2 regions of the Rhizobium sp. AP16 genome follow, and region 1 is predicted to be linked to the other one. Evidence: predicted binding sites of a transcription regulator. Region 1 holds the regulator's gene; the other holds the start of a gene.
The links. The regulator LexA, encoded in region 1, represses DNA repair genes until DNA is damaged. The targets are predictions, from matches to a motif close to TGTTCNNNNTGTGTTCNG.
Positions count from the first base shown of each region.

Region 1 (5,913 bases):
TCGCGCAGACGAGCCGAATTGGTGACGAACAGATCGTCGCCGACGAGCTGCGTCTTCTTGCCGATCAGATCGGTGAGCGCCTTCCAGCCTTCCCAATCGTCTTCAGCCATGCCGTCTTCGATCGAAACGATCGGGTACTTGGCAGCGAGTTCGGCAAGATATTCAGCCATGGCGCCGGGTTCCAGCGTGCGGCCTTCGCCTTCCAGCACGTATTTTCCGTCCTTGAAGAACTCGGTCGAAGCGCAATCGAGGCCAAGAGCAACCTCTTCGCCTGGCTTGTAGCCGGCCTTTTCGATCGACTTCATGATGAAGTCGAGGGCAGCAGGAGCGCTGGAGAGACCAGGTGCAAAGCCGCCTTCGTCACCGACATTGGTGTTGTGGCCCTGAGACGCCAGTTCCTTCTTGAGGACGTGGAAGATTTCCGAGCCAATACGCACGGCGTCGCGGAAGGTGTCTGCGCCGATCGGCAGGATCATGAATTCCTGGAAATCGATCGGATTGTCGGCATGGGCGCCGCCGTTGATGATGTTCATCATCGGAACCGGCAGCAGACGGGCGTGAGCGCCGCCGACATAGCGGTAGAGCGGCAGGTTTGCGCTCTGGGCGGCAGCCTTGGCAACGGCAAGCGATACACCGAGAATGGCGTTGGCGCCGATGCGCGACTTGTTCGGCGTGCCGTCAAGCTCGATCATGATGTCGTCGATCTGGATCTGGTTTTCAGCGTCCATGCCGCCGATCGCGTCGAAAATCTCGGTATTGACGGCTTCGACGGCCTTTTCGACACCCTTGCCGTGATAGCGCTTGCCGCCGTCACGAAGCTCGACGGCTTCATGCGCGCCGGTCGAGGCACCCGACGGAACCGCTGCGCGGCCCAAGCTGCCATCTTCGAGGTAGACATCGACTTCAACAGTCGGATTGCCACGGCTGTCGAGAATCTCGCGGGCGATAATGTCGGTGATTGCGGTCATGATAGCTTCCTGCTCGCTGGGTTATAAATCGATTGAAATCGTCTTAATCGAAGTCGCGGAAATTACAATGCCGCTCCGCACCTCGATCTGGCGCTCCAACAGGCCGCGTATAGCAAGTTCATGTCAGCCTGTTGAATGCCGCTTAAAGTCTCAAGCCTTGGCGATGGCGTCGAAGGCCAGCAGCTTTTCCAGAAGCTGCGGCATGTCCTTCAGATAGACCATGTTTGGACCATCGGACGGTGCGTTGTCCGGATCTTCATGCGTCTCGACGAAAACGCCGGCAACGCCGACGGCGACGGCGGCGCGTGCCAGCGTCTCGACGAATCGGCGGTCGCCGCCGGTCGAACCGCCCTGCCCGCCCGGCTGCTGCACGGAATGAGTCGCATCGAAAATCACCGGCGCGCCCATGGCCGCCATGATCGGCAGCGAACGCATGTCGGAGACCAGCGTGTTGTAGCCGAAGGAGGCGCCACGCTCGCAGAGCATGATATTCGGATTGCCGCTGTCGTTCAGCTTGGCCAGCACGTTCTTCATGTCCCAGGGCGCCAGGAACTGACCCTTCTTGACGTTGACGACGCGGCCGGTCTTGGCAGCGGCAACGAGAAGGTCGGTCTGGCGCGACAGGAAGGCCGGGATCTGCAGGATGTCTACCGTCTTGGCAACGACAGCGCACTGCTCCTCGGTGTGAATGTCGGACAGGACCGGAAAGCCATATTCCTTCTTCAGATCGGCAAAGACTTCCATGGCCTTTTCCAGGCCGATGCCGCGCTTGCCGGAGAGCGACGTACGGTTCGCCTTGTCATAGGAAGACTTGTAGACAAGGCCGATGCCGAGCTTACCGCAGAGCTCCTTCAGAACGCCGGCAACCATGAAGGCATGATCGCGGCTTTCCATCTGGCAAGGGCCGGCAATCAGCGACAGCTTGGCGGTGTTGGAAAACAGAACCTTGGATGCGCCCTCGCCGACGATCACTTCGGAATTGGTGCTCATGCTATCTCCTCGAAGGCGAACAACGCGCCCTGTCCAGGGGCGGGCTTTGCCAGAATACGATTGTTCTTACGCGTGTATGTGACGCCGTTAGCAGCCAAATGCGACGATGTCACGGAAAGATCGCGTGTCTTGAAAAGGATTGCGCGCGCCCGAAGGCCGGGATCGACCGTTGGTACCGGAAAATCGTAAAAGGCTTCCATGCCTTGCGGGGTCAAGACCTCGATCCTGGCGTTCGCCGTCTCGATCGTCAGCCCAAAGGAATGCTCCGATATCTTTGATCCGTCGGCAATCCGTTCAAAGAAGCCCCGGAACACGGCCGGCTTCGGCGTCGACAGGGCGACCCGCGCAATGCCGGTCACACCATTGGCATGCCGCTCCAGGGCGCTGCGATCAGCCGGCAAAGGGTTGATGCGCTGGGCGCAGAAAGCATAGAAATCCGGCGAGCGCAGATCGGCCGCGAAAGCGAGACGGAAGCCGGCGATCGTTTCAGAGCCATCCGGCATACGCATCGGCCGTTCGAAATTCAGCATGCGCCCGGCCGACATGGCGTTGGCCAGGAATCGCTTGTCATCGGCGGCGGCATCCTTCGTGCCGAGAACGATGGCCGAAAACCCTTCCTCGCCGATACGAAAACGATAGGCCTGGTCGCGAGCGACGAAAACATTGCCTTCCTCGATGCTCCTTTCGTATTGCTCCTGCGACGCGACGCCCAGGGGCTCCAGATAGGTCTTGTCGGAAAAGAACACGCAGGCATTCTCGGTGCCGAAGGGATGGCGGGCATCGGCAGCGACGGTAAAACCGAGCTTGCCCAGCCGCTCCCGCGCCATGGCAATATTGACCGTCGGCAGAACGAGATGATCCAGCGGATGCGGCGATGAAACCATGGTTTCCCCCTTGGTGCATGCCGCAGGTTTGCGCTCTTCCGACGCTCAATTCAAGATGAAAACGCAGTGTTTAAAACCAGCCAGATCGCAAATGGGAGGGCGCGTTGTCGAATGCTTTGCAACTGCGCGGAAGCCGGAATTGCTCCGGGTTTCAGTGATCATGCAAAGATAGCCGGCTCCTATTCCCGCAGAATCGCTCTTGGTCGATTTCCGCATATGTTTCATTGATCAGCGCTGAAATACTCCGCGGTTTCGCTCACTCGGGACTTGTTATGTTCTCCTTTATTTAATGCGCCGGCAAAACATTCATCGAAAATTAGGGACTTGCGGAACACATATGGAACATATAGTGTCCGTTCTGGATTTGTTTCACGACACCTTCACGATTCTGGGGTTCAAATACGATGTTGACACGCAAGCAGCAGGAACTGCTTCTCTTCATTCACGAACGGATGAAGGAGTCCGGCGTTCCACCTTCTTTCGATGAAATGAAGGATGCGCTGGACCTTGCGTCCAAGTCGGGCATTCATCGCTTGATCACCGCTTTGGAAGAGCGCGGTTTCATCCGCCGTCTGCCGAATCGGGCTCGAGCGCTTGAGGTCATCAAGCTGCCGGAAGCCTATAGTCCGAGCCTGCAGCCGCGCCGCGGCTTCTCGCCAAGCGTCATCGAGGGCAGCCTGGGCAAGCCCCAGCCCGTACAGCCCCCCGCCCCCGCCAAGCCGGCGAACGACGAGAACAACAGCGCCGTTTCCGTGCCGGTCATGGGCCGCATTGCTGCCGGTGTTCCGATCTCGGCCATTCAGAACAACACCCACGATATCACCGTCCCCGCCGACATGCTTGGCTCCGGCGAGCATTACGCGCTCGAGGTCAAGGGCGACTCGATGATCGATGCCGGTATCTTCGATGGCGACACTGTCATCATCCGCAACAGCACCACCGCCAATCCCGGCGATATTGTCGTCGCCCTGGTCGACGATGAGGAAGCAACATTGAAGCGCTTCCGCCGCAAGGGCGCCTCGATCGCACTCGAAGCGGCTAACCCCGCCTATGAGACCCGCATTTTTGGGCCGGATCGCGTCAAGGTGCAGGGCAAGCTCGTCGGCCTCATCCGCCGCTATCACTGACAGGTGACAGGGGCACAATCGGTGCACCGAATGCGCCCGTTCGCCAATCATAGGCGCGATGCAAATTCCATGGCCGCGCCAGGGTATCAAAAGCGGTCGTGGCGATCGGCCTGTCGGTGCCGAGATCCATTTCGATGGATCCGGACCGCCGGAGATTAGCTCCTGTGAAAAGCATTGCCCCCGAGCGGCAACGATCGAGCCGCAGCCGAACGGGGATGACCACAATATTGCCTGTGTCACAGGCCGGGCCAAGATAGGCGGCATTCTCGATGGTGACGAGTATGTCGCCATTGTCCAGCATCGCGACGCACCATGCCTGCTTCTGACAGACAAAGCCGCCCTGCCCCGCATTGTCCAATGCCGCCTCCATTGACTTACGGACGGCATTCCGTTCCTCAGAGCTCAAACGGCGACGGGTATCCGACTTACTGATTTTGGGTAGCTGGCTGTCGGATGCGAGTATCATCGGCGGTTTTTGGTCCGTCATCGACAATGCTCCTTTCCATTGATCGAAGATGAAACTGGGCGGCTTTTCGCGATTGGTCGCCAAGGCGCCGTCTCGTAGCAGCGCGACCAACGTCCCATCCTCGGAAATCATCAGGTCAGGCTTTCTGACATCCGGGCCGAGCGCGACGGCTGCGACGGAACCGATGATTACGAGCGCACCAGCATGTCGCAGCCGTGTTCGCAGCAATGTCATCAACAGGAAGCCGGCAATAACAGCCGGGAACATCCAGGCCGGCTGTCGTCCAAAAGGAATATCGCCGCCCCAGGCGGCGACCGTCGTGGCGATACCGATGACGAGCTCCAGTCCCTTGCCGGTGACCTGCCAGAATGGAGCATCCAGGCCGAATGGCATCAGCAGCATCGCCGCCATGCCGAATGGCATGACGATGAAGGAGACGATCGGCATGGCCGCGAGATTGGCGGCGAGCCCATATGTCGCCAACCGGTGAAAATGCTCGATCGAGAAAATAGCCGTCGATGCGCCGCCTAGAAACGACGTCGACGCTATGCCGCCGAAAAAGCGCGAGATGAAGAACAACGGCCGCAATATCCGGAAGCGGGAGAAAACGGTTTCCCGATGTCGACGCCGCGTCCAGAGCGTATAACCGGACACCAATGCTAGGGTCGCCGCATAGGACATCTGGAAACTTGGTCCGAGCACTTGCGACGGCGACAGAACGAGAATGATGATCGCCGACAGCGCGACGTTTCGAAGGCTGATGGATGGCCGGTCGAACAGCACGGCAATCAGCATGATTGCCATCATGATGAAAGCGCGTTCGGCCGAAACGCCGAAACCGGAAATGAGGTAATAGGCGGTCACCGTCACCAGCGCGCCAAAGGCTGCAATCTTCTTTGTCGGCCAAGCCTGCGCAACGCCGAAAAACAGGCTGAGAACATAACGCAGGCCGACATAGAAGATGCCGGCCGACAACGCCATATTCAGGCCTGAAATGGCGATGATGTGCGTAAGGCCCGCAGTCCGCAGTGCTTCGGTCGTTGCCTCGGAAATTGCCCGTCTCTCATCGGTGACAAGGGCCGCGGCAAAGGCGCCGGTATCGCCGGGCAGCGTCCTTCTGATCCGGTCGCCGATGCTGTTGCGCAAACCGGCAAGCCAGATATCCGCCTTGTCGAGAACCGACCCCTCAACGATATCAGCAGCCGATAGCAACAATGTCGGCGTCCCATAGGCGAAGCCATTCGCGCCGATGCCGTTGAAATAGGCGCTGAAGGCAAAGTCGTTCAAGCCTGGCAAGGCAGGTCCTGCCGGCGGCGTCAGCCGCGCCCTGGTCTGGATGAGATCTCCAAGTTCAAAGGGTTGCTGCTGCTTGCGCACGAAGACGGTCACTCGCTCCGGCGGCCTGCGAATGGTCGGGTTTTCCGTTGCGTCGAGGGCGACGACATAACGCCATCGCTCCTTGTCGCTGGACTCACGTC
Region 1 covers NZ_AJVM01000027.1:36,284-42,196, reverse strand. The annotation lists gene eno (phosphopyruvate hydratase) at 1-968, opposite strand, end outside; gene kdsA (3-deoxy-8-phosphooctulonate synthase) at 1,119-1,958, opposite strand; gene PMI03_RS12085 (VOC family protein) at 1,955-2,842, opposite strand; gene lexA (transcriptional repressor LexA) at 3,247-3,969, shown strand; gene PMI03_RS12075 (ComEC/Rec2 family competence protein) at 3,950-5,913, opposite strand, start outside.

Region 2 (5,913 bases), on a different contig from region 1:
AGGCGGGGTCTCGGTTTGATATCACGCAGACCGCAGACATCTTTAAGGCCAAAGCGCAAATTCAGGGTGTGATACAGTCTTACGTTGCCAACGGTTCCTGATCACACCCGCTCCACAAACCCATCCAAGACCCTTTTCTGCCCCGCGCGATCGAATTCGATCGTCAGCTTGTTCCCCTCGACGTCCGAGACATTGCCGTTGCCGAACTTGATGTGGAACACGCGGTCGCCGACGAAGAATTTTGAGGGTTCGGAGGAGGTGGATTTGGCGATGAGTTCGCCGTCGATGGTACGGGTTTTGGGGCCGCTTTCGCCGTAGCCGATACGTTCCACCGCATGGCCGGAGCGGGAGCCCCAGTTGTCGCGGGTGGCGTCGGTCTTGTTTGCCTGGGCGCGTTTCCAGCCGGGGGTGGAATAGGAATTGGCGAAGGGCTCGGTCTTGTCGAAGCGAGACTGGCCATAGCCGCCGCGGCCGTAACCGCCGTAGGATTGCTCCACTTCCGCGACTTCGACATGGGTGACCGGCAGTTCGTCGAGGAAGCGTGACGGAATGGTCGATTGCCATAACCCGTGGATGCGGCGGTTGGAGACGAACCAGATGTGGCAGCGGCGCTTGGCGCGGGTGAGGCCGACATAGGCGAGGCGGCGTTCTTCCTCCAGCCCGGCGCGGCCGCTCTCGTCGAGCGAGCGCTGGTGCGGAAACAGGCCTTCCTCCCAGCCGGGCAGGAACACGGTTTCGAATTCGAGGCCCTTGGCGGAGTGCAGCGTCATGATCGAGACGGCATCGAGATTTTCGTTCTGCTCGACGTCCATGACGAGGGAGACGTGTTCGAGGAAACCACGCATGGATTCGAAGCTGTCCATCGAGCGGATGAGTTCCTTCAGGTTTTCCAGCCGTCCGGGCGCTTCCGCCGATTTGTCGTTCTTCCACATGTCGGTATAGCCGGACTCTTCGAGAATCTGCTCGGCGAGTTCGGTGTGTGGCGTGTTTTCGAGCAGGCCCTGCCAACGGCGGAAGGACTGCACGACGTCGAACAAAGCCTTGCGCGGCTTCGGCTTCATCTCGTCGGTCTCGATAATGTCGGCTGACGCCGCCAGCATCGGGATGTCGCGGGCGCGGGCGTAGTCGTGCAGGGCGCGGACAGTGGTGTCGCCGAGGCCACGCTTCGGCGTGTTGACGATGCGCTCGAAGGCGAGATCGTCGGCCGGCTGGCAGACCAGGCGGAAATAGGCCATGGCGTCGCGGATTTCGAGGCGCTCGTAGAAGCGCGGGCCGCCGACGACGCGATAGTTCAGGCCGAGCGTGACGAAACGGTCTTCGAATTCGCGCATCTGGAAAGAGGCGCGCACCAGGATCGCCATGTCGTTCAGTCTGTGCTTAACGCCGCTGGAATTGCCGCGCTGAAGCTGCTCGATCTCCTCGCCGATGGCGCGGGCTTCCTCCTCGGAATCCCAGGAAGCGTGCACCTGCACTTTGATGTCGTCGGGATCGGTGCGATCGGTGAACAGCGTCTTGCCGAGGCGGCCTTCATTATGGTTGATCAGATGGGCCGCAGCGCCGAGAATGTGCTCGGTGGAGCGATAGTTGCGCTCCAGCTTGATCACCTTGGCGCCGGGAAAATCCTTTTCGAAGCGCAGGATATTGTCCACTTCCGCGCCGCGCCAGCCATAGATCGACTGGTCGTCGTCGCCGACGCAGCAGACATTCTGCAACTCACCCTTCGGCCGCTGTGCCAGCAGGCGCAGCCACATATATTGCGCCGTGTTGGTGTCCTGATACTCGTCGACGAGAATGTAGCGGAAGCGCTGGTGATAGTCTTTCAGGACATCCGGATTCTGCCGGAACATGTTGATCGGATGCAGCAAAAGATCGCCGAAGTCGCAAGCGTTGAGCGTCTTCAGACGAGCCTGATAGGCGAAATAGAGTTCACGCCCCTTACCGTTGGCGAAGGCGCGGGCGTCGCCCTCGGGAATATCGGCGGGGCTGAGGCCCTTGTTCTTCCAGGTGTCGATCATCCCGGCGAATTGCTTGGCCGGCCAGCGCTTGTCGTCCAGGCCCTCGGCCTGGATCAGCTGCTTAATCAGCCGGATGACATCGTCGGTGTCGAGAATGGTGAAGCTGGAGGAGAGGCCGACCAGCTCGGCATGGCGGCGCAGCAGTTTGACGCCGATCGAATGGAAGGTGCCGAGCCAGGGCATGCCCTCGACCGCGCCGCCAACGAGCAGCGCGACGCGTTCCTTCATCTCTCGGGCGGCCTTGTTGGTAAAGGTGACGGCGAGGATCTGGCTGGGGAAGGCGCGGTTGGTGGAGAGGATATGGGCGATACGGGTCGTCAGCACCCGCGTCTTGCCGGTGCCGGCGCCGGCGAGCACGAGAACCGGCCCGTCCAGCGTCTCGACCGCCTCCGTCTGTTCCGGATTGAGGCCGGTGAGATAGTCGGGCCGCCGGCCGCCGTCGCGCGCCGCCATGGCGCGGGCCGCAATGCCGCCGCCTACACTGGCAGGGCTGGGCGCTGGGGCGGCCCGGCGCGGAACCAGGTGTTCCGGCTCCTCGTCGAAGAAGGGAATGTCGTCATGTCCGATGGTCATGCGGCTCAATGTAATGATTCTGCCCTGAAAGGCAAAAGAAACGGCCTGGAAATAGAACAAAAAGTGCACATTCACCGGTGTATGAAGGTCATAAAGAGGCTATTTTCGTGCCTGAACCGGGATGCGGGGATGCGAATGAAATGCCTCGTTGTCTCCGCCAAAATTACAACTTTGTCATAATGCGCAGCAAAGCTTGCCGCATATGTTCAAAAAAACGATAGTGCAACAAATCGGGCACAATCCTGCGTTATATCGCCGCTTGCCTGATGCTTGGCCTCAGTCAGTGCGCCTGACGCGGCGAGGCATATTAAACTGACGACGCGATTTCATCGCCTCTGACACAATGAGCCGGAGACGTACATGACCGCCTGGAAGCAGCTTTCCTTGTCTTTTCTCCTGCTAGCGGCGGGCATTGTCGCGGTCGTGGCGTTCGTGCCCGGCACGGCGGGATTACTGCGGGCAGTTGGCGTCCCTGAAGCCGTTGTGGCGACGGTTGCGCCTGGCAAGGGTACCAAGGGTGAGAAGGCAGCGAATGGCGGTGCGCGGCGTGGCGTGGATACGCCCTTGGTGGTGACCGAGGCCGTGGTCAGCGGCGTGGTCAATGATCGACTGAGCGCCATCGGTACCGGCGATGCCATCCGTTCCGTCGTCGTCATGCCGCAGGCAACGGGCACGATACGCGAAATCCTCATCAAGTCCGGCAATCATGTGAAGCAGGGCCAGGTGCTGGCCCGCCTCGATGATGACGAACAGATCATCGCTCGCGGCCAGGCAGAGGTGGCGTTGAAGAGCGCTGTCGAGAAATCGCAGCTCTATCACACCATCAAATCCAGCGTGTCGCGCATGGATGTCTTCGACTCGGAGATCGCCGAGCAGGGCGCAAAATTGGCGCTGCAATCGGCCGAACTGGCGCTGAAGCGTCGGGATATCGTCGCGCCGATTGACGGCATCGTCGGTATCGTTCCGGTCGTCATCGGCGACAACGTCACGACGACGACCAGCATCGTTACGCTCGACGACCGTTCGGAAGTGCTGGTCGATTACTGGGTGCCGGAGCGGTTCGCCAATACGGTCAAGGTCGATCAGCCGGTCGAGGCGACGTCGGTGGCGCGGCCGGGACGGTTGTTCTCCGGCGTGGTCGAGGCGGTCGACAACCGCGTCGATGGCGCCAGCCGTACCTTGCGGATTCGCGCCCGCATCGACAATGCCACGGACGAGCTGCGCGCCGGCATGTCCTTCAATGTCGGCATGCGCTTTGCCGGGGAAACCTATCCCTCCGTCGATCCGCTGTCGGTGCAGTGGGATGGCGAAGGCTCCTACGTTTGGCGCGTCGTCGACGGCAAGTCGACCAAGGTGCGTGTCAGTGTCGTGCAGCGCAATCCGGATGCGGTGCTGGTTCAGGCCGATCTCAAGGATGGCGACCGGATCGTCACCGAGGGGTTGCAGCGCGTGACCGAGGGCGGCGCCGTGCGCTTTGCCCGCGAAGTCGCCGAGGCCACGGAGGCCGTCACGCAATGATGGGGCACGGCAACGATACCGGCGATGGGGCCGGGACAGGCACTGGTTCCGGCAAGCAGGCTTTTACCGCGCTTTTCGTGCGCCGGCCGATCCTGGCGCTGGTCTTCAACACGCTGATGGTCGTTGCCGGCCTTGCCGCCTATTTTGGCGTCGAGGTGCGTGAATTGCCCGATGTCGACCGTCCGGTGGTGACCGTGCGAACCATGTTCGACGGCGCTGCGCCGCAGACGGTGGATCAGGAGCTGACCAAGGTTATCGAAGGCGCGGTTGCCCGCGTCAGTGGTCTGAAATCGGTCTCGTCCAGCTCCTCCTTCGGCCAGAGCCGGGTAACGCTCGAATTTTCCGACGCCATTGATCTCTCCGTTGCCGCCAACGATGTTCGCGATGCGATTGGCCGCATCACCGAGCAGCTGCCCGACGAGGCGGACGCACCGCAGATCGTCAAGGCGGATTCGGATTCGCAGCCGATCATGCGCCTTGCCGTCACCTCCAATACACTGACCATGGACGACCTGACGCAGCTCGTCGACAATGAGATCACCGATCGGCTGGCTTCTGTCGATGGCGTTGCCGATGTCGAGCTTTATGGCGATCAGGAGAAAGTCTTTCGTATCGATGTCGATCAGGGAGCGCTTGCCGGGCGAGGGTTGACGATCGGCGACCTGACGACGGCGCTGGCAACGGCGGCGCTCGATGTGCCGGCCGGATCGTTGAAGAGCAATCGGCAGGATATCGTCGTGCGCGCCACGGCCGCGTTGCAGACGCCCGAGGACTTTTCGCGACTGATCGTCAAGGATCGCGTCCGGCTCGCCGATGTCGCGACTGTGACGCTCGGTCCCCGCGACGGGACTACCGCCCTGCGTTCCAACGGCGTGCAGGGCATCGGCCTCGGCATCATCCGGCAGGCGCAATCGAACACGCTGAACATCTCCAATGGCGTGAAAGCCGTGGTGGCGCAACTGTCGAAATCCCTGCCGGAGGGAACCCGTATCGCGATCACCAGCGATGACGCCGTGTTCATCCAGGGTGCGATCCATGAGGTGGTCCTGGCGCTGATATTGTCGGGGCTGATCGTTACCATCGTCATCTATCTCTTCCTGCGCGACTGGCGCGCAACGCTGATCCCGGCGGTCACCATGCCCGTGGCGCTGACGGGCACGCTGGCGGCGCTCTACATGGTCGGCTTTTCGATCAACATCCTGACGCTGCTGGCGATCGTGCTTGCGACCGGCCTCGTGGTCGACGATGCCATCGTCGTTCTGGAAAACATCGTGCGTCGCAGGTCGGAAAAGATGGGGCCGCGTGCGGCGGCGGTGCTTGGCACGCGCGAGGTCTTCTTCGCGGTCATCGCGACGACGGCGACACTTGCCGCGGTCTTCATTCCGCTGTCCTTCCTGCCGGGGCAGGTGGGCGGCCTGTTCCGCGAATTCGGATTCGTCCTGGCTTTCTCCGTCGGCCTGTCGTCGATCGTGGCGCTGACGCTTTGTCCGATGCTGGCCTCGCGCATGCTGACCAGGGAGATGCGCGAGGATCACGGCGTGCTCGGCCGTTTTGGCGCGCTGTTCTCCAGTGTCTATCGTCGTACGCTCGGGGCTTGCCTGAATGCGCCGCTGGTGGTCATCGCCTTTTGCGCGATCTTTTCAGCCGCGGCGATCTTTGCCTTTCTGGGCGTCAAGAGCGAGCTAACGCCGAATGAGGACCGCGCTCTGGTGATGCTCCGGCTGACCACGCCGCAGGGCGCCAGCCTCGATTACACCAAGGATCAGTTGCAGCGCGTGGAGGAGAACCTGCAGCCCTTGATGGACAG
Region 2 covers NZ_AJVM01000065.1:457,580-463,492, reverse strand. The annotation lists gene PMI03_RS20335 (type I restriction endonuclease) at 1-101, shown strand, start outside; gene PMI03_RS20330 (UvrD-helicase domain-containing protein) at 102-2,588, opposite strand; gene PMI03_RS20325 (efflux RND transporter periplasmic adaptor subunit) at 2,949-4,106, shown strand; gene PMI03_RS20320 (efflux RND transporter permease subunit) at 4,103-5,913, shown strand, end outside.
Region 2: a site for LexA is predicted at 2,641-2,658, ahead of PMI03_RS20330 (UvrD-helicase domain-containing protein). Genes of this name have one in related genera too.